DNA from 2 places in the Streptomyces sp. NPDC001231 genome. Region 1 is predicted to be linked to the other one. Evidence: predicted binding sites of a transcription regulator. Region 1 holds the regulator's gene; the other holds the start of a gene.
The links. Region 1 encodes HrcA, which represses chaperone genes, less so after heat shock. Its sites were predicted from a motif close to TTNGCACTCNGNNNNNCNGAGTGCNAA; they were not measured.
Positions count from the first base shown of each region.

Region 2: the regulator HrcA is predicted to act here: its motif matches at 1,682-1,708, upstream of groES (co-chaperone GroES).

Region 1 is NZ_JBIAXS010000001.1:230,770-241,489, reverse strand. It holds gene ACFY3J_RS01130 (SpoIIE family protein phosphatase) at 1-1,511, shown strand, start outside; gene hemW (radical SAM family heme chaperone HemW) at 1,584-2,816, shown strand; gene ACFY3J_RS01120 (DUF3097 domain-containing protein) at 2,920-3,735, opposite strand; gene ACFY3J_RS01115 (MBL fold metallo-hydrolase) at 3,768-4,511, opposite strand; gene hrcA (heat-inducible transcriptional repressor HrcA) at 4,713-5,729, shown strand; gene dnaJ (molecular chaperone DnaJ) at 5,730-6,866, shown strand; gene ACFY3J_RS01100 (nitronate monooxygenase) at 7,092-8,180, shown strand; gene ACFY3J_RS01095 (16S rRNA (uracil(1498)-N(3))-methyltransferase) at 8,177-8,917, shown strand; gene ACFY3J_RS01090 (hypothetical protein) at 9,010-9,591, shown strand; gene ACFY3J_RS01085 (S41 family peptidase) at 9,702-10,720, shown strand, end outside.
Region 2 is NZ_JBIAXS010000032.1:72,711-83,430, forward strand. It holds gene groL (chaperonin GroEL) at 1-1,096, opposite strand, end outside; gene groES (co-chaperone GroES) at 1,227-1,535, opposite strand; gene ACFY3J_RS31565 (polysaccharide deacetylase family protein) at 1,908-2,744, opposite strand; gene ACFY3J_RS31570 (polysaccharide deacetylase family protein) at 2,741-3,685, opposite strand; gene ACFY3J_RS31575 (methyltransferase domain-containing protein) at 3,776-4,984, shown strand; gene ACFY3J_RS31580 (LCP family protein) at 4,999-6,084, opposite strand; gene ACFY3J_RS31585 (LacI family DNA-binding transcriptional regulator) at 6,179-7,207, opposite strand; gene ACFY3J_RS31590 (ABC transporter substrate-binding protein) at 7,362-8,672, shown strand; gene ACFY3J_RS31595 (carbohydrate ABC transporter permease) at 8,669-9,565, shown strand; gene ACFY3J_RS31600 (carbohydrate ABC transporter permease) at 9,570-10,469, shown strand; gene ACFY3J_RS31605 (glycoside hydrolase family 3 N-terminal domain-containing protein) at 10,535-10,720, shown strand, end outside.

The sequences.
Region 1 (10,720 bases):
GGGGCGTCACCTACCGGGCCGGCGCCAAGACGGTGTGGGCGCGGCTGCCCGCCGAGGCCGGCCCGGCGGAGGAGGACGAGGACGCGGCGTACGGCGTGGAACGCGGGCTCGGCACCGCCGAGGTCCTCGCGCCCGCGCCCCAGGGCGCCGGGCGGGACCGGGACTGGCTGGGGCGCGGCGCGCTGTCCTTCCTCGCGGAGGCCTCCGACCTGCTCGCCGGACAGCTCGACGAGGACCTGGTCGCCTCGCTCACCGGACAGCTGCTCGTACCCCGGCTGGCCGACTGGTGCGCGGTGTGGCTGGAGGACGAGTCCACCGGCCGGTGGGGACCCTCGCGCTGGAGCGGAGCCGAGGGCGGCGGAGGCTGGAACGACGGGACCGGCGCGGCCGGGCCGCGGCTCGCCCGTGTCTGGCACGGCAGCGAGGGCCGGATCGAGGAACTGCGCCGAGTCCTGGAGAAGGACCCGCCGCGCCCCACCGACGGCCTGCGGTCCGGGCCCGCCGCCCATCCCTGGCCCGGGGAGGCACTCGGCCCGCACGCGGCCCACGGCGCGGCGCTGGCGTACCGCCTGATCGCAGGCGGCCGTCCGCTGGGCACGCTGGTCATCGGGCGGACCGGGCTGCTCCGCTTCCCCGACGAGGTCACCGGGCTGATCGAGGACCTCAGCCGCCGGGTCGCCCTCGCCATCGGCGCGGCCCGGCAGTACGCCCGCCAGGCCACCATCAGCGCCGTGCTCCAGCGCGGCCTGCTGCCCGGCGCGGTGGCCGAGATCCCCGGTCTGCGCAGCGCGCTGGTGTACGAGCCGTGCGACAAGGGCGGCCCGAGCGGTGACTTCTACGACCTCTTCCCGGCCGGCCACGGCCGCTGGTGCTTCGCCGTCGGCGACGTGCAGGGCAAGGGTCCCGAGGCCGCCGTCGTCATCGGGCTCGCCCGCCCCTGGCTGCGGCTGCTGGCCCGCGAGGGCTACGGCGTCGCCGACGTCCTGGACCGCCTCAACCAGCTCCTCCTCGACGACGCCACCGAGGCCTCCGACGCCGCCGCGCGCGCCCTGGTGGCGGCCGGCGGACGCACCCCGGTCCCCGTCGACACCCAGACCCGGTTCCTGTCCCTGCTGTACGGCGAGCTGGTCCCCTTCGACGGCGGCGTGCGCTGCACCCTCGCCTCCGCCGGGCACCCGCTGCCGCTGGTCCTCGGGCGCGAGGGCGGCGTCCGCACGGTGGCCCGGCCGCAGGCGCTGCTCGGGGTGATCGAGGACGAGACGTACGCCTGCGAGACCTTCGAGCTGCGGCCGGGTGACACCCTGCTGTGTGTCACCGACGGCGTCACCGAGCGGCGCTCCGGCTCCCGCCAGTTCGACGACGGCGACGGCCTCGCCACGGCCCTCGCCGGCTGCGCCGGGCTCGACGCGGAACCGATCGCCGAGCGCATCCGCCGACTCGTGCACGACTTCGGCACGGGCCCACCGGAGGACGACCTGGCCCTGCTGGTACTCCAGGCCGAATGCGACTAGCGCACCGCACCGCCCACCCTGGCCCCAGTTCTGCGGGCCGGGCTTCTTTCGTGGTGCTGGACAATGGGAGGTATGCCTTCCGCACTTCCCGATGGTGAGTCCGTTCCCGATGACGGTGCGCTGCCCGTGGACGCGCTCGCCGGGGCGGCCGACCGGCCCCTCGGGTTCTATCTGCACGTCCCCTACTGCGCGACCCGCTGCGGCTACTGCGACTTCAACACGTACACCGCCACCGAGCTGCGCGGCACCGGCGGGGTGCTCGCCTCCCGTGACAACTACGCCGGGACGCTGACCGACGAGGTCCGCCTCGCCCGCAAGGTGCTCGGCGACGACCCGCGCGAGGTCCGCACGGTCTTCGTCGGCGGCGGCACGCCCACGCTGCTGGCCGCGGACGACCTGGTGCGGATGCTGGGGGCGATCCGCGACGAGTTCGGCCTCGCGGCCGACGCCGAGATCACGACGGAGGCCAACCCGGATTCGGTCGACCCCGCCTACCTGGCCACGCTCCGCGAGGGCGGCTTCAACCGGATCTCCTTCGGCATGCAGAGCGCCCGGCAGCACGTGCTCAGGATCCTCGACCGCACGCACACGCCCGGCCGCCCCGAGGCCTGTGTGGGCGAGGCCCGCGCCGCCGGCTTCGAGCACGTCAACCTCGACCTGATCTACGGCACCCCAGGCGAGTCCGACGACGACTGGCGGGCCTCGCTGGACGCGGCCCTCGGCGCCGGCCCCGACCACGTCTCGGCGTACGCCCTGATCGTGGAGGAGGGCACCCAGCTCGCCCGTCGGATCCGGCGCGGGGAGATCCCGATGACGGACGACGACGTGCACGCCGACCGCTACCTGATCGCCGAGGAGACGCTGACCGCGGCGGGCTTCGAGTGGTACGAGGTGTCCAACTGGGCCACCTCGGAAGCCGGCCGCTGCCTGCACAACGAGCTGTACTGGCGCGGCGCCGACTGGTGGGGCGCGGGACCCGGCGCGCACAGCCACGTGGGGGGCGTGCGCTGGTGGAACGTGAAGCATCCGGGGGCGTACGCGGCAGCCCTGGCGGCAGGCCGCTCCCCGGGCGCCGGCCGGGAACTCCTTACGGAGGAGGACCGCCGGGTGGAGCGCATCCTGCTGGAACTGCGGCTGCGGGAGGGCGTCCCGCTGGACCTGCTGCGCCCGGACGGCCTCGCCGCGTCCCGGCGCGCGCTGTCCGACGGGCTGCTCCAGGAAGGGCCGTACGAGGCGGGGCGTGCCGTGCTCACCCTGCGGGGCCGGCTGCTGGCGGACGCGGTGGTGCGGGATCTGGTGGATTGATCACTCCACAAGGGACAGCAGAGGACGAAGTTCGGCGATCCGCTGACACTCGATGCCCTCGGTATCGAACTCGACACCAGCCGATTCGGCACGTTGCCCGACGTCAAGCCCCACCGCTGGCCGTTGCCGTGACGAAATCGATCAGCTCCTCCACCCGCCCGAGCAGCTCCGGCTCCAGGTCCTTGTAGGACCGCACGTGGGACAGGATCCGCTGCCAGGCCGCGCCCGTGTTCTCCGGCCAGCCCAGGGCGCGGCACACACCCGTCTTCCAGTCCTGGCCGCGCGGGACGCGGGGCCAGGACCCGATCCCGAGCGAGGAGGGCTTCACGGCCTCCCAGACGTCGATGTAGGGGTGGCCGACCACCAGCGCGTGCTCGCTGGTCACCGACTCGGCGATGCGCCACTCCTTGCTGCCGGGCACCAGGTGGTCCACGAGGACGCCGAGGCGGGCGTCCGGACCGGGCGCGAACGCCTCGACGATCGCCGGCAGGTCGTCCACGCCCTCCAGGTACTCCACGACCACGCCCTCGACGCGCAGGTCGTCGCCCCACACCTTCTCGACCAGTTCGGCGTCGTGCCGGCCCTCGACGTAGATGCGCCCGGCGCGGGCCACGCGCGCGCGTGCCTCGGGCACGGCGACCGAACCGGATGCCGTACGGGTGGGCCGTACCGGGCCGGACGACGGCTTCACCAGGGTGACCACCCGGCCCTCCAGCAGGAAGCCGCGGGGCGCGAGCGGGAACACCCGGTGCTTGCCGAAACGGTCCTCCAGTGTCACCGTGCCCGCCTCGCAGCGGATCACCGCCCCGCAGAAGCCGGTCCCGGGCTCCTCCACGACCAGACCCGGCTCGGCGGGAACCTCCGGCACGGGCCGGGGCTTCTTCCAGGGCGGAGTGAGGTCGGGCGAATACTGGCGCATTCGAGTGACGATATGGACAGGCCCGAGTCCGATCAGGACGACACGCCGAAGCGCGCGGCCAGGGCGTCCCGCTGGGCGCGGACGAAGGCGGCGTCCACCACCGCTCCGTGACCGGGAACGTACAGAGCGTCCTCGCCGCCGAGCGCCAGCAGCCGGTCGAGGGCGGCGGGCCACCGGGACGGCACGGCGTCCGGGCCCGCCTGGGGCTCGCCGGACTCCTCGACCAGGTCCCCGCAGAACACCACGGTCGGGTCGCCCGGCACCACCACCGCGAGATCGTGCGTGGAGTGCGCCGGGCCCATGTTCGCCAGCAGCACCTCCCGCCCGCCACCGAGCCGGAGGGTGAGCCGGTCGCGGACCTCGCGGCCGGGCCGTACCAGGGCGTCCGCCGCCTCCTCGGCCGCCTTGGCGTCCAGCCCCTGGCGCACCGCGTCCCCGCGCAGCTCAGCGCGCTCACCGCTGTCACCGAACACCGCGTCCGCGCCCTCGGCGGCGAAGATCTCCGCGCCGTCGAACTCCGCCGCCCCGAAGATGTGGTCGAAGTGGGGGTGGGTGAGCGCGAGATGTGTCACATCACCACCGGCGAGCGCCCGCGCCCACGCACGCAACCGTGCGCCCTCCGCGTGGCTCGAACCCGCGTCGACCATCAGCGCGGCGCCCTCCCCGACGACCAGCCCGGCCGTGCAGTCCCATCCGGGCAGGCGGCACCGCCCCACCCCGTCCGCCAGCCGTTCCCATTCCAGTTCTTCCCGAGGGGCTTCCCGCGCATCCGTCATGGGGCGACGCTAGCGGTGATGCCTGCCGGGTACGACATCCCGGCCGATCCCGGGTGATCCCGGTCCCGACCTCGTAGTCCGTCGCGGCCCGGCCTTGCCGGGGGCGTACCCGGCGGCCGTACACTGGGCCGGGTAGAGCTGGCACTCGTATGCGCAGAGTGCCAGGCGGGTGGCCGAGGAACGACCCTGGAGGTGTGCGCGATGCTCAGCGAGCGGCGGCTTCAGGTGCTGCGCGCCATCGTCCAGGACTACGTCGGCACCGAGGAGCCGGTGGGCTCCAAGGCCCTCACCGAGCGGCACAGCCTGGGCGTCTCACCGGCCACGGTCCGCAACGACATGGCGGCCCTGGAGGACGAGGGCTACATCGCCCAGCCGCACACCAGTGCCGGCCGTATCCCCACCGACAAGGGGTACCGCCTGTTCGTCGACAAGCTGGCCGAGGTCAAGCCGATGACCGCGCCCGAGCGGCGTGCCATCCAGAACTTCCTCGACGGCGCCGTCGACCTCGACGACGTGGTGGCCCGCACGGTACGGCTGCTCGCCCAGCTGACCCGGCAGGTCGCCGTCGTGCAGTACCCGTCGCTGACCCGTTCGACCGTGCGGCACGTGGAGCTGCTTGCCCTCGCGCCCGCGCGCGTGATGCTCGTGCTGATCACGGACACCGGCCGGGTCGAGCAGCGGATGGTCGACTGCCCGGCGCCCTTCGGGGAGACCTCCCTGGCCGATCTGCGGGCGCGGCTGAACAGCCGGGTCGCGGGCCGCCGTTTCACGGACGTCCCGCACCTCGTGGAGGACCTGCCCGACGGCTTCGACGTCGAGGACCGGGGTACGGTCTCGACCGTGCTGTCCACCCTCCTGGAGACGCTCGTCGAGGAGAACGAGGAGCGGCTGGTCATCGGCGGCACCGCCAACCTCACCCGCTTCGCGCACGACTTCCCGCTCACGATCCGGCCCGTTCTGGAGGCGCTGGAGGAGCAGGTCGTGATGCTGAGGCTGCTCGGTGAGACGCAGAATCCGGGCATGACCGTGCGCATCGGTCACGAGAACGCCCACGAAGGACTCAACTCCACGTCCATCGTGTCGGTCGGCTACGGTTCGGGCGGCGAGGCAGTGGCCAAGCTCGGCGTGGTCGGACCGACCCGCATGGATTACCCGGGAACGATGGGAGCGGTACGCGCAGTGGCACGGTACGTCGGACAGATCCTGGCGGAGTCGTAGGTGGCCACGGACTACTACGCCGTTCTCGGCGTGCGCCGTGACGCGTCGCAGGAAGAGATCAAGAAGGCCTTCCGGCGGCTCGCGCGCGAGCTGCACCCGGACGTCAACCCGGATCCGAAGACCCAGGAGCGGTTCAAGGAGATCAACGCCGCCTACGAGGTGCTCTCCGACCCGCAGAAGAAGCAGGTCTACGATCTCGGCGGCGACCCCCTCTCGCAGGCCGGCGCGGCCGGCGCGAGCGGCTTCGGGGCCGGTTCCTTCGGGAACTTCTCCGACATCATGGACGCCTTCTTCGGCACGGCGTCGCAGCGCGGACCGCGTTCGCGCACGCGCCGGGGCCAGGACGCGATGATCCGGCTCGAGGTCGAGCTGGACGAGGCGGCCTTCGGTACCACGAAGGACATCCAGGTCGACACGGCCGTCGTCTGCAACACGTGCAGCGGCGAGGGCGCGGCCCCGGGCACCACCGCGCAGACATGTGACATGTGCCGCGGCCGGGGTGAGGTCTCGCAGGTCACCCGGTCCTTCCTGGGCCAGGTCATGACGTCGCGTCCGTGCCCCCAGTGCCAGGGCTTCGGCACGGTGGTGCCCACCCCGTGCCCGGAGTGCGCCGGCGACGGCCGCATCCGCGCCCGCCGCACCCTGACCGTGAAGATCCCGGCCGGTGTGGACAACGGCACGCGCATCCAGCTCGCGGGCGAGGGCGAGGTCGGCCCCGGCGGCGGCCCGGCCGGCGACCTGTACGTCGAGATCCACGAGCTGCCGCACTCGACCTTCCAGCGGCGCGGCGACGACCTGCACTGCACGGTCACCATCCCGATGACCGCGGCGGCCCTCGGCACCAAGGTGCCGCTGGAGACCCTGGACGGCCTGGAGGAGGTCGACATCCGCCCGGGCACCCAGTCCGGCCAGTCGATCCCGCTGCACGGCCGGGGCGTCACGCACCTGCGCGGCGGCGGCCGGGGCGACCTCATCGTCCACGTCGAGGTCCAGACCCCGACCAAGCTCGACCCCGAGCAGGAACGCCTGCTGCGCGAGCTCTCCAAGCTGCGCGGCGAGGAACGCCCACAGGGGCAGTTCCAGCCGGGGCAGCAAGGTCTGTTCTCGCGGTTGAAGGACGCGTTCAACGGTCGTTGAGGCGGGGCTGGGGTCGGCCGGGGGTCCCCGGGGGTTGTCCCCCGGGCAGGCACGGTCAGCCGGGGCAGCAAGGTCTGTTCTCGCGGTTGAAGGACGCGTTCAACGGTCGTTGAGGCGGGGCCGGGGTCGGCCGGGTTCGGTGGTTGGGTCGGAAGGGATTCCTCCGGCATATGTCGGAGGTCGCCCGGATTCGGACCCGTCAGGAGGACGTGACAACATGCCGTCATGTCCTCCGCACTGACCGATCTCTTCCCGCACCCGATCGTGCAGGCGCCGATGGCGGGCGGTCCCGCGGTGCCGCCGCTCGCCGCGGCGGTGTCCGATGCCGGCGGACTGGGATTCCTCGCCGCCGGTTACAAGACCGCCGACGGCATGTACCAGGAGATCAAGCAGCTGCGCGGACTGACCGGCCGCCCCTTCGGCGTCAACGTGTTCATGCCGCAGCCGGAGAGCGCCGAGACCGGCGCCGTCGACCTCTACGCCCACCAGCTCGCCGGCGAGCCCGGCTGGTACGAGACCGAACTCGGCGACCCGGAGTCCGGACGCGACGACGGCTACGACGCCAAGCTCGCCGTGCTCCTGGACGACCCGGTGCCGGTCGTCTCCTTCCACTTCGGCGTGCCCGCCCGCGAGGTCGTGGACTCCCTGCACCGGGTCGGCACCTTCGTCCTCGCCACCGCCACCACCACCGAGGAGGCGCTCGCCGTGGACCGCTCGGGCGCGGACGCGGTGATCGCCCAGGGCGTGGAGGCCGGCGGCCACCAGGGCACCCATCGCGACCTGCCGGAACAGAGCGGCGCCGGGATCGGCGTGCTCTCGCTCGTCGCACAGATCCGTGAGGCGGTCGCCCTGCCGATCATCGCCACGGGCGGCATCATGCGCGGCAGCCAGATCGCCGCCGTGCTCGCGGCGGGCGCCAGTGCCGCCCAGCTCGGCACGGCCTTCCTCGCCACCCCCGAGTCCGGCGCGCACGAGCTGCACAAGCAGGCCCTCACCGACCCGGTGTTCCCGCGTACGGAGCTGACCCGGGCCTTCTCCGGGCGGCCGGGCCGCGGACTGGTCAACCGCTTCATGCGGGAGCACGGCCCGTACGCGCCCGCCGCCTACCCGGAGGTCCACCACCTCACCGCGCCGCTGCGCAAGGCGGCCGCCAAGGCGAAGGACGCGCAGGGCATGGCGCTGTGGGCGGGCCAGGGCCACCGGATGGCCCGCGAGCTGCCCGCCGGGCAGTTGGTGGAGGTGCTGCTCGCCGAACTCGACGCCGCACGGGCGGCACTGGCGGCCGGGTATGCGGCAGGAGGTGACGTGCGATGACCGCGCCGGTGTTCGTCGTGGACGAACTGAAGGCAATCGGAACGGAGTTCGTGCTGGAGGGCCCCGAGGGGCGGCACGCGGTCTCGGTCAAGCGGCTGCGGCCGGGCGAGGACGTGGTGCTCACCGACGGCCGCGGGCGCTGGATCGAGGGCGTGGTCAGGGCCGCCGAGGGCAAGGACCGGCTGGTGGTCTCGGACCTGGCGTCCCTCGTCGAGGAACCGCCGGAGTCCCCCCGTATCACCGTCGTCCAGGCCCTGCCCAAGGGCGACCGCGGCGAACTCGCCGTGGAGACCATGACCGAGGTCGGCGTGGACGCGATCGTGCCGTGGGCCGCCTCCCGCTGTATCACGCAGTGGAAGGGCGACCGGGGTCTGAAGGCGCTCGGCAAGTGGCGCGCGACCGCCCGCGAGGCCGGCAAGCAGTCCCGCCGGGTGCGCTTCCCCGAGGTCGCGGACGCGGCGACGACCAAACAGGTTGCCGCACTTCTGGCCGAAGCCGACTTCGCCGCCGTGCTCCACGAGAGCGGTGAGGAACGTCTGGCCACCGTCGAACTCCCCGCCCAGGGCGACATCGTGCTGGTCGTCGGTCCCGAAGGCGGGGTGTCACCCGAGGAACTGGCGCGGTTCAGGGACGCGGGGGCGAAGGCGTACGTGCTCGGCCCCACCGTGCTGCGCACCTCCACCGCCGGCACGGCGGCCGCCGCCCTGCTGCTGGGCCGTACCGGCCGCTGGTCCTGACCGGCAGGGCCGCATGAGCGCGGGCGCGCGCGGCGCGCGTGTGGCCGTATGCGCTCTACCGCGCCGGGCGTGGCGGTGGCAGGCTGCCGTACATGGGGGCATCGAGGCGGATTCGGCACCTGCCGCGCGGGCGGCGGGTGAGGGCCGTGGCGGTGCTCGCGGTGGTCGCCGCGGGCGGGGCCGTCGCATGTGAACCCGGCGGGCTCAACGCCGCGTCGGCGGCGTCCACGACCGACGTGACGGCGACGGCGGAGCTGAACCGGCGTCACACGTCGGTGAGTTGGCTCAGCTGCATAGGCAGGGACGACGGCGGACGGACGCGCACGGCGGGAAACCAGGGGAACCAGTCACCGTCGGCGTCCGAGACCACCGTGGTCTCCGTGGACTGCCAGGGGGAGACGAAGGACGGCCGGAAGATCTCCGTCACCGGGAAGGTCACCCGAGCCGTCGACGGAGCCTGTGTGCGCGGGGACCTGACCGCCAAGGTGGGCGGCAGGGTCTTGTTCCACGTGGGCGGCCTCGGCAACTGCGACGCCACGACCGCGCCGGCGTACCGGCCGCCCGTCACCTACCGGCCCACCCGTGGTCAGCCGGAGCCGGGGGTCACGGTGACCGTCACACGGACGATCTGGTGCCAGGGTGATCCCACCTGCTGGCCCGTCCGGGGCAAGTGAGGCCGCACCGCCGCCGGTTCGCGTGCGGGGGAGCCATCCGACCCCTGTCCGTCGCCGCCGCCCCTGCGTAGGGTGATCACGTGACTCAGCCCGCATCGTCTCCGTCGCCCGTGTCATCCGTATCGTCCGCCTCCTCCGCGTATCTCCGGTTCCCGCATCTGCGCGGCGAGTTGGTCGCCTTCACCGCCGAGGACGACGTGTGGCTCGCGCCGCTGGACGGCGGCAGGGCCTGGCGGGTCAGCGCCGACAACGTGCCGGCGAACCACCCTCGTATCTCGCCCGACGGCACCTTCGTCGCCTGGACCTCCACCCGTGACGGCGCTCCCGAGGTGCACATCGCCCCGGTCGCCGGCGGTCCCGCCAAGCGCCTGACGTACTGGGGGAGTTCGAAGACCCAGGTGCGCGGCTGGACCCCGGACGGCGAGGTCCTCGCGATCAGCACCCAGGGCCAGGCCAGCCTGCGCCGCACCTGGGCGCGCGCCGTCCCGCTCGACGGCGGACCGGCAACCACCCTGCCGTACGGGCCCGTCGGCGATGTCGCCCACGGTCCGCACACCGTCCTGCTGTCCGCGCCGATGGGCCGCGAGGCGGCCTGGTGGAAGCGGTACCGGGGCGGCACGGCGGGCAAGCTGTGGATCGACCGTGAGGACACCGGGGAGTTCGTCCGGCTGCACGACGACCTGGACGGCAACCTCGAATACCCGCTGTGGGTGGGGGAGAGGATCGCGTTCCTCTCCGACCACGAGGGCACCGGCGCGCTGTACTCCTCCCTCGCCGACGGCTCCGACCTGCGTCGGCACACCCAGTTGGACGGTTTCTACGCCCGGCACGCCGCCACCGACGGCACCCGGGTCGTCTACTCCAGCGCCGGTGAACTGTGGCTGCTGGACGATCTGGACGGCGCCGAGCCGCGCCGGATCGACGTCCGGCTCGGCGGGCCGCGCGTCGACCTCCAGCCGTATCCGGTGAACGCCTCCCACTGGTTCGGCTCGGCGGCCCCCGACCACACCGCGCGCGGCAGCGCGGTCGCGGTGCGCGGCGCCGTCCACTGGGTCACCCACCGCTCCGGTCCCGCCCGCGCGCTCGCCGCCGAGCCCGGCGTACGCACCCGGCTGCCGCGCACCTTCCG
Region 2 (10,720 bases), on a different contig from region 1:
GGAGCTTCTCGCGGTCCCAGTCGGAGTCGGTGTTCTCGATCTCGGCCTTGATCTGGGAGACGCGGCCCTCCACGTCCTCCTTCTTGCCGGCGCCGTCGACGATCGTGGTGTCGTCCTTGGTGACGGTGACGCGGCGGGCGGAGCCGAGGACGTCCAGACCGGCCTGGTCGAGCTTGAGGCCGACCTCCTCGGAGATGACGGTGGCGCCGGTGAGGACCGCCATGTCCTGGAGCATCGCCTTGCGGCGGTCGCCGAAGCCGGGGGCCTTGACGGCCACGGCGTTGAACGTGCCGCGGATCTTGTTGACGACCAGGGTCGACAGGGCCTCGCCGTCGACGTCCTCGGCGATGATCAGCAGCGGCTTCGAGGCGTTGCCCTGAATGATCTTCTCGAGGAGCGGGAGCATGTCCGCGATGGCGGAGATCTTGCCCTGGTGGATCAGGATGTACGGGTCGTCGAGGACGGCCTCCATACGCTCCTGGTCCGTGACGAAGTACGGGGACAGGTAGCCCTTGTCGAAGGCCATGCCCTCGGTGAAGTCCAGCTCCAGACCGAAGGTGTTGGACTCCTCGACGGTGATGACGCCGTCCTTGCCGACCTTGTCCATCGCCTCGGCGATGAGCTCGCCGACCTGCTGGTCCTGGGCGGACAGCGCGGCGACGGCGGCGATGTCGGACTTCTCGTCGATCGGGCGGGCCGAGGCGTGCAGGTCGTCGGAGACGGCCTTGACCGCGGCGTCGATGCCCTTCTTCAACGCGGCCGGGGAGGCACCCGCGGCGACGTTCTTCAGGCCCTCGCGCACGAGCGCCTGGGCGAGCACGGTGGCGGTGGTGGTGCCGTCACCCGCGATGTCGTTGGTCTTGGTCGCCACCTCCTTCACCAGCTGGGCGCCGAGGTTCTCGTACGGGTCCTCGATCTCGACCTCACGGGCGATGGTGACGCCGTCGTTGGTGATGGTGGGCGCGCCGAACTTCTTGTCGATGACGACGTTGCGGCCCTTGGGGCCGATCGTCACCTTGACCGTGTCGGCGAGCTTGTTGACGCCGCGCTCGAGGGCGCGACGGGCGTCCTCGTCGAACTTCAGGATCTTCGCCATGGCAGCGGGAGCCCTCTCGAAATCTGGTGGTAAGACACTGCGCCCCGGGCGCCCGGCTTCTTATCGGTCGCGGGGGGCCAGGGGCGCAGCTCAAGCAGAATTGCTTCGGCTTCGTGAAGAAGCGGGTGAACTACTTCTCGATGATCGCGAGGACGTCGCGAGCCGAGAGGACGAGGTACTCCTCGTTGTTGTACTTCACCTCGGTGCCGCCGTACTTGCTGTAGAGCACGACGTCGCCGACCTTCACATCGAGCGGAAGACGGTTGCCGTCCTCGAAGCGGCCCGGGCCCACGGCCAGGACGACGCCCTCCTGGGGCTTCTCCTTGGCGGTGTCCGGGATGACCAGGCCAGAGGCCGTGGTCTGCTCGGCGTCCAGCGGCTGGACCACGATGCGGTCCTCGAGCGGCTTGATGGCAACCTTGGTGCTGGCGGTCGTCACGATCCGACCTCCCCCTTCGGAGATCTCACGGGGTTAACTGTCTGAGGTGGCGACCAGGTCGATCCGTCGTCGCGGGTGCCGGACCTGCCCGTCGCTTTGTTGGCACTCTCCAGGGGGGAGTGCCAGACCTGAGACTATGACCGTCGTTAGCACTCGGTCAAGCGGAGTGCCAATTGCCTCGTGGCGCGTCGGGGGTGGGGTGCGGTTTGGCGAACGTCTGTTCAAGGTGCTGTGGGCCTGTGCGAGCGCCCTGGGGCTGCCGCCCCCAGACCCCCGCCTTCGGCCTGGACGGCCTCGCCCTCAAGCGCCGGACGGGCTGCTTGATGCCGGACTCGGCCGAGAATCTCAGCCCGGAGACAGTCCCGCCGCAGCTCAGAGATAGTCCTGCAGCCGGCCCACCGTCAGGCCCTTCTTCTGGATTCGGCGGAGCAGGCGGGTCGTGCGGTCACGCAGGGGCGGGCCGTCGAGGTCGTCGTCGTCCGAGGCGACGAGGAGGATGTCGCCGGGGCGCAGTTCGTGGGGGCCGTGCCTGAAGCGCAGGCCGGTGTCGGTCGTGACGCCCCGCCACAGGGCGACCGCCGAGACCCCGCAGTCGGCGGCGGCGCGCAGGGTCGTCGTGTCGTACCTGCCGTAGGGCGGGCGGAAGAGGCGGGGGCTGACGCCGAAGCGGGAGCGGATCTTGTCCCGCTGGCCGCAGATCTCGGCGCGCTGGCCCGCGTAGGGCAGGCCGCGCAGCGAGGGGTGGTCCAGGGTGTGGTTCTGGAGGTCCGCGCCGACCGACATCAGGCGCGCGAAGTGCCCGTACCCCGGCCCGACGACACTGTCCGTGAGGAACATGCTGACCGGCAGCCGCAGTTCACGGACCATGTCGACGAACCGCGGATCCTTCTCCGCGCCGTCGTCGTAGGTGAGGAAGACGACCGGGTCGGAGGTCGCGACGCGGTCCACGACCTCGGGCAGGCCGGCGGACGGGGCGGCGCCGGCGAGCCGCGGCGGACGGGCCGGCGGCTTCGGCGGCGCGGCGAGCGGTGCCCTGAGCCCCCAGCGCCGGTAGGCCTGGTCGGCCGTCGGGCTCTGCGACCGTACGCCCTGCGCCGCCTTGCGGCCGAGCCGCTCGATGGGGTCGACGGACGTGGCACAGCCGGTCAGCAGCGAGGCGGCGAGCAGGGCCACGGCCAGGTGCCGCGGCCGGACGGGCCGCGGTCTCACAGGTAGTCCTCCAGCCGGGCCACCGCGTACCCGTCGGCCGTGACCTTGTTCAGGAACCGGCGCATGTCGTCGGCCATCGTGCCGTTCCACTCGCTGCGGCCCCGGAAGTGGGTGAGCACGATGTCGCCGGGCCGCAACCGCCGGCCGTCCTCGCGGAACTCCCAGTGGTCGACGTAGACCTCCTCGTTCCAGAGGGGCGCGTACTCGATGCCGCAGGACTTGGCGGCGCGCAGGGTGTCCTGGTTGTAGTTGCCGTAGGGCGGGCGGAACATCTTCGGGCGCTTGCCGAACCGCTCCTCCATGATGTCCTGCATGCCGCAGATCTCGCGCTTCTGCTCTTCGTAGGACAAGGCAGGCAGGTAACGGTGGTGCAGGGTGTGGTTGTTGAGGGTGACCCCGGAGCCCTGCACCTTCCAGAAGTAGCCGTAGTCGCCCTTGATGAGGTCGTCGGTGAGGAACGCGGTGTACGGGATCTTCAGGTCCCGCATCATCCGCAGGAACTCCGGGTCCTTCTCCGCTCCGTCGTCGATGGTGAGGAAGACGACCTTGTCCTTGGTGGGGACCGTGGTGAAGACCGGGGGCAGGTTCCAGTCCTTCTGGTGTTTCACCTCGAAACCGGCGCGGGCGGTGGCCTTCGACTTCGTCGTGGGCGGCTGCGGGGGGATCAGCGGGACCCGCTCCAGACTCCAGCGCTTGGCGGTGGCCACCCGCTGCGCGTAGGAGGTGTGCAGGCGGTCGCCGAAGGAGCCGGGGGCGGCAGCGGGGGCGGGGTGCGCCCGGGGGCGCTGCTGGCCGGGAGCCGGGCGCACCTGCGCCTCCGGCTGCCCGCAGCCGGAGGCGAGGGCGGCGACGGCGAGCACCGCGAGCCCGCCGCGGATCCGGGTCCCGCGACTCGGCACCCTTTCAGGACCCTTTTTGTCATTTTGTACTACTGACCTCATGGCGCCGGATCCTCGCAGGCCACCACCCGGAAGCCGGGACGACACCGCGGCCGGAGGCACACCGTCCACCGACTGGCCCACAATGAGCCGGTGAACGACCACCTCCACGCCTTCGCCTCGCTGCTCACCCCCGAGGGCCGCGCCCTCCTCGACGAGGTGCGCGGCACCCCACCCGCCGACGAACTCGCGGTCGCCACCCGGCTGCGCCGTGAGCACCCCGCCGAACTGGTGTCGGCGGCGCTCGGCCAGGCCCGGCTGCGGCAGCGGGCGGCCGCGAAGTTCGGGGCCGAGGACGCGGGGCGGATGTTCTTCACGCCGAACGGGGTGGAGCAGTCGACGCGGGCGAGTGTGGCGGCGTACCGGGCGGGCCGGCTGCGGGAGTCGGGGGTGGCCTCGGTCGCGGACCTGTGCTGCGGGATCGGCGGCGACGCGATCGCCCTCGCCCGCGCCGGGATCCGGGTCCTGGCCGTGGACCGGGACCCGCTGACCGCCGCCGCGGCCCGCGCGAACGCCGAGGCGCTCGGGGTGGCGGACCTGATCGAGGTACGGGAGGCGGACGTCACGGAGGTCGACACGGCCTCGTACGACGCGGTGTTCGTGGATCCGGCCCGCAGAGCGGGCGGAGGGCGGGGTGGCGGCCGCGCCGCGGGCGGGCGCGTCTTCGACCCCGAGGCGTACTCGCCGCCGCTGTCCTGGGCGGTCGGCGCCGCGCTCCGGGCGCCCCGCGCGGCCCTGAAGATCGCCCCCGGCATCCCGCACGAGCTGATCCCGACGCAGGCCGAGGCCGAGTGGATCTCCGACGGCGGGGACGTGAAGGAGGCGGTGCTGTGGTTCGGCACCGAGCCGGGCCTCATCCGGGCCACCCTGCTGCCCGGCCCGCGCACCCTGCGCGGCCGCGGCCTGCCCGACCCCCCGGTCCGCACCCCGGGCCGCTACCTGTACGAGCCCGACGGCGCCGTGATCCGTGCCCACCTGGTGGCCGAGGCCGCCCGGGAACTCGACGGCGGCCTGATCGACGCGACCATCGCGTACGTGACCGCCGACGAACTCCGCCCCACCCCGTACGCCACCGCCTACGAGATCACCGACCGGCTCCCCTTCAACGTCAAGAGGCTGAAGGCCCTGCTGCGGGAGCGCGAGGTGGGCGCGCTGACCGTGAAGAAGCGGGGCTCGGCGGTCGAACCGGAGGAACTGCGCAGGAAGGTCCTGCCGAAGCCGCACGGCAGGAACGCGGCGACGGTGTTCCTCACCCGGGTCGCCGGGGCGCCCACCATGCTGCTCGGCCACCCGGCGGGCTGACGCCGCTCACCGGCTCACCGCAGCGACGTCCACAGTTCGCCCGCGTCCGGTTCCTGCGCCACCACCCGGTTGGGGTTCCACGGGGCCGTCACCACCGGCATGGTCACCGTCTTCACGTTCTGCGCCGACAGGCCCTTCAGGCTCTCGCCGAGGGTCGTCAGTTCGCCCAGCGAGTCGAGGCCGGTGTCGGTGGTCAGGCTGCCGGTCACCGCGTCGGCGACCCGGTAGAGCCCGGCGGGGTCGTCCAGCAGGCCGGAGTCGGAGATCTCCTCCAGCAGCGCCTTGACCAGCGTCTGCTGGAGGCCTATGCGGCCCAGGTCGCTGCCGTCGCCCACGCCGTACCGGGTGCGGGCCAGGGCCAGGGCCTCGGTGCCGTTCAGATGGTGGGTGCCGGCCTTCAGGTGCAGATGGCTCTTGTCGTCGTCGATGTCCAGCTCGGTGGTGACGGTGACCCCGCCCATCGCGTCCACCAGTTTCGCGAAGCCGGAGAAGTCGATCTCGATGTAGTGGTCCATGCGGATGCCGGTGAGCGTCTCGACCGTCTTGACCGCGCACACCGGTCCGCCCACCGAGTACGCGCTGTTGAACATGGTGTAGTTCGCCACCGCCGTGGAACCGCCGGACTCCAGCGGGCAGGACGGGCGGGTCACCAGCGTGTCGCGCGGGATGCTCACCACGGTGGCCGAGGTCCGGCCGGCGTCGATGTGCACGATCATCGCGGTGTCGGAGCGTGCGCCCTCGCTGTCGCCGCCGCCGAGTTCCTCGTTCTGCTCGCCACTGCGCGAGTCCGAGCCGAGGACCAGGATGTTGAGGGCCCCCCTGGGCAGGGCGGCCGTGTCGACCGACGGTCCCGTACGCGACCCGGGCGGGCGGTCGTCCCCGAGCGCGCTGTTGATGTCGACGCTCTTGATGTTCTGGTTCAGGTGCCAGTACGCGAAGCCCGCCGCCGCGACGCCCAGCACCAGGACGCCCGACAGGCCGAGGCCCACGGCCTTCAGGGCCCGTGACCGCCGGCCGGCCCCTCCGCCCGCGTCCCCGCTGTCGCTGTCGCCCTGTCCCCTGTCATGTCCCCTGTTGTGTCCCCTCACGGGGAGGAACATACGTCCGACTCATGAGGAGCCCGACGGTGGGAGGCACCCACGACCGATTTCTTCGGAAAATCTCATCTTCCCCGAAACTTTCGGGACTTGAGCTTCACTTCGCGGGCGCCGCCGTACTGCTGCGCACCACCAGGCTCGTGGCCAGCTCCACCCGGGTCGCCACCGGCGAGTCCTCCTCGCGCCCGAGGTCCAGCACCAGCTTCGCCGCCGCCTCGGCCATCTCCGTCAGCGGCTGGCGCACGGTTGTCAGCGGCGGCCCGACCCAGCGCGCCACCGGCAGGTCGTCGAAGCCGACCACGCTCAGGTCCTCCGGGACGCGCAGGCCCAGTTCGCGCGCCGCCTCGTACACGCCGAGCGCCTGGAGGTCGTTGCCCGCGAAGACGGCGGTCGGCCGGTCCTCGCGGCGCAGCAGCTTCAGGCCCAGCCGGTAGCCGGCCTCGTGGTGGAAGTCGCCGGTCACGATCAGCGACGGGTCCACCGGCAGCCCGGCCGTCTCCAGCGCGGCCCGGTAGCCGTCCACCCGGGCGCGGCTGCACATCATCCGGGACGGCCCGCTGATCGCGCCGATCCGGGTGTGCCCGAGCTCCACCAGGTGCCGGGTGGCGGCCAGCCCGCCCTGCCAGTTGGTGGCGCCGATCGAGGGCACGTCGGCGCCCGGGTCACCGGCCGGGTCCATCACCACGAACGGGATGGAACGGCTGGTCAGCAGCGCCCGCTGGGACTCGTCGAGCCCGGACAGCACCAGGACCACGCCGTGCGGCCGGCGGGCCGCGACCTGGTCGGCCCAGGTCCGCCCGGGAGTGAGCCGGCCCGCGCTCTCGGAGAGCACGACGCTCAGCCCCGCGTCCCGCGCCACGTTCTCCACGCCCCGGATGACCTCCATCGCCCAGGCGCTCTCCAGCTCGTGGAAGACCAGGTCGATCAGCGGCGAGCGGGTCGCCTCAGCCCGCCGGCGCCGGTAGCCGTGCGCCCGCAGCAGCTCCTCGACCCGGGAGCGGGTGGTCGGGGCGACGTCGGCACGACCGTTGAGAACCTTCGAAACAGTCGGAGCCGACACACCGGCCTCGCGGGCAATCTCGGCGAGCGTGGCGGTCTGCGTTCCTGCGGTCTTCGTCGGCTTCATGGCCGCGATCGTATCTCTGCGAGACCTCTTGACGAACCCCCTCGACCGCTTTAGGTTCCCGGAACATTCGAAGTGCCATACGAAACATTCGGCCATTCGAACAGTTCGGCCAGACGAACATTCGGAACACGACATTCGTGAGAGGTGCCGTCACATGGAGTCCTACAGCAGGCGCTGGTTTCTCGGCGCCGGCGCCACCACCCTCATCTCGGCCGCCGGACTTACCGCCTGCGGCTCCGGCGGCGGCTCCGGCAGCTCGGGCGGCACGATCACGGCGATGGTGTACGGCGACGACGCCGTGAAGGTGCAGACCGCGGCCGTCACCCGGTTCAACGCCTCCGCCGCGGCCAAGAAGGCGAAGGGCAGGATCAAGCTGGAGAAGGTGCCCGGCTCGGACTACCCGGCCAAGCTGCGCACCGCGATGGGCTCGCCCCACGCCCCGGACGTGTTCTTCAACTGGGGCGGCGGCTCCATCAAGGCGTACAAGGACGCGGGCCAGCTGATCGACCTCACCGACACCATCGAGTCCGACCCGGTCCTCAAGGACGGCTTCCTGCCCTCCGTGCTCGCGGCCGGCGCGCTCAGCGGACGCAACTTCGGTATCCCGATGCGCGGCATGCAGCCGGTGATGCTCTTCTACAACAAGGCCATCTTCGCCGAGCACAAGCTCCAGCCGCCCACCACCTGGGACCAGCTGCTCGACATCAACGCCAAGCTGAAGAAGGCGAAGATCACCCCGTTCGCGCTCGGCGGCGCCGACATCTGGCCGGAACTGATGTGGCTGGAGTACCTGGTCGACCGCATCGGCGGCCCCGAGGTCTTCGAGAAGATCAAGAACGGCGACTCCTCCGGCTGGGGCGACCCGGCCGTCCTCAAGGCCGCCGAGACGGTCAAGCAGCTCATCGACGACGGCGCCTTCGGCAAGGGCTTCAGCTCGGTGGCGTACACCAACAAGGGCGCGCCGGCGGTCTTCGCCAAGGGCAAGGCGGCCATGCACCTGATGGGCTCGTGGGAGTACTCCACGCAGCTCGGCGAGTTCCCGGACTTCGCCAAGAAGAGCCTGGGCTGGTGCGCGTTCCCGAAGTACGACGGCGGCGCCGGCGACATCCGCAACGTGGTCGGCAACCCGACCAACTACTGGTCGGTGAACGCCCGTACGTCCAACAAGGACGCGGCGATCGCCTTCCTGAAGGAGTGCGCCTCCGAGCAGTACGCCAAGGACCTGATCGCCAACGGCGACATCCCGACCACGTCCAACGCGGCCAACCTGCTGGACGCCTCCCCCAACCCCGAGTTCGCCAAGTTCCAGTACTCGATGGTGCAGCAGGCCCCCGCCTTCACCCTGAGCTGGGACCAGGCAGTCGACCCGAACATCTCCACGCCGATGCTCACCGAGATCAACAAGCTGTTCGTGGGCAAGTCGAGCCCGAGCCAGTTCGTCACCGCGCTCCAGGGGCTGAAGTGAGTTCGACGGTCTCCACCAGGACGAAGGGCAGGCCCGGGAAGGGCGTGCGGGCCGGTCGCCCGCACGCCGCCTGGGCCCTGCCCGGCGTTCTGTTCTTCGCCTTCTTCGCCATCGCCCCGATGGTCCTGGCCTTCTACCTGTCCTTCACCAAGTGGAACGGCCTGGGCGACCCCGAACCGGCGGGCCTGGCCAACTGGCAGAAACTGCTCCACGACCCGCGCCTGACCCAGTCCATCACGGTGACCGTGCTGCTCACCGTGGTCAGCTGGACCTTCCAGACGGTGGTCTCGCTGCTGCTGGGCGTCTGGGCGGCGGGCCGCCAGCGCAACCGGGCGGTGCTGTCCGCGATCTTCTTCACGCCGTTCCTGCTGTCCTCCACGGCGATCGCACTGCTCTTCTACTCCCTGCTCGACCCGAACTTCGGCATCATCCGCGGGGACACGTTCGGCTCGACGTCCGGCGCCTTCCTGGCGATCGTCTTCGTCGGCGGCTGGCAGTTCATCCCCTTCCACACCCTGATCTACCAGGGCGGGGCGCGGCAGATCCCCGAGGTCCTCTACCAGGCCGCGGCCATCGACGGCGCCGGCCGCTACCGCCAGTTCTTCTCGATCACCCTGCCCCAGCTGCGCAACACGGCGACCACGTCCAGCGTGCTGATGATCGTCGGCTCGCTCACGTACTTCGAGACCGTCCTGATCCTGACCCAGGGCGGCCCCGGCACGGACACCGCGATCCTGCCGTACCTGATGTACGAGGCGGGCTTCAAGAGCTACGACTTCGGCTACGCGAGCGCCATCGCGTCCTTCCTCGTCGTGGCCGCCACCGCGCTGTCGCTGCTGCTGGTCCGGCTGACCGGCTTCGGCGCCATGCGCAGCACCAGGGAAGGAATGTGACGAAGTGTCACACGATACGCTGCCGCGCCGTCCGCTGCGCACCCCCCGGACGCCGGTGACCGCGGCCCCCACGCACCGCCGCCGCCACTGGACCAGGCGCCCGAACCCGCTGGCCGGCCTCGGCTCGGTCGTCTGGCTGATCATCGTGATCATCCCGATCTACGCGATGATCTCGACCTCGCTGACCCGGCAGGACGAGGCTCTGGGCAACGCCCTCGACCCGCCCGAGCACCCGACCCTGGAGAACTACAACACCGTCCTGCACAGCGGCTTCGGCCACCTCCTCGCCAACACGGTGACCGTCGCGGCGGCGGTGGTGGCCATCGTCCTCGTACTGTGCGTCCCGCTCGCCTACGTCGCCGTCCGCACCCGCAGCTTCTGGTCGGGCGCGGCCTTCCGCATGTTCCTGCTCGGCGTCGCGATCCCGGCCCAGGCGGTCGTCGTCCCGCTCTACCTGATGATCGCCAAGCTGAACCTCTACGACAGCCTGCTCGCGGTCATCCTGCCGACGGCGGCGTTCGCGATGCCGGTCTCGACGCTCATCCTCACCGGCACCCTGCGGGACATATCCGAGGAGCTGTACGAGGCGATGGCGCTGGACGGCGCCTCCCCCACGCGGATGCTGTTCCAGCTGGTCATCCCGATGGCCAAGGGCGGCATCAGCACGGTCGTCGTCTACTCCGCCCTCCAGGCCTGGAACGGCTTCCTCTTCCCGCTGATCTTCACCCAGTCCGACGGCCCGCGCGTGCTGACCCTCGGCCTGTTCAACTACGTCAGCGAGTTCGGCGTGAACATCCCCGCACTGCTCGCCTCCGTCGTCCTCTCCGGCATCCCGATCTTCGCCGTCTACCTGGTGGCCCGGCGCGCCCTCGTGGGCGGCCTGATGGGCGTGGGCGGCAAGTGACCAAGTGACCGGGACCGACCCGCGGCAGCCGAATCCCCCTCATTGACAGACCCGACAGGAGTTTCATGACCACCGCCCCCTGGCGCGACCCCGCCCTGCCCGCCGCCGCCCGCGTCGACGACCTGCTCTCCCGGATGACCATCGAGGAGAAGGTCGCCCAGCTGTACGGCGTGTGGGTGGGCGCCGCGACGGACGGCGACGGCGTCGCTCCGCACCAGCAGCAGATGAACACGGACTACGACTGGGACGAG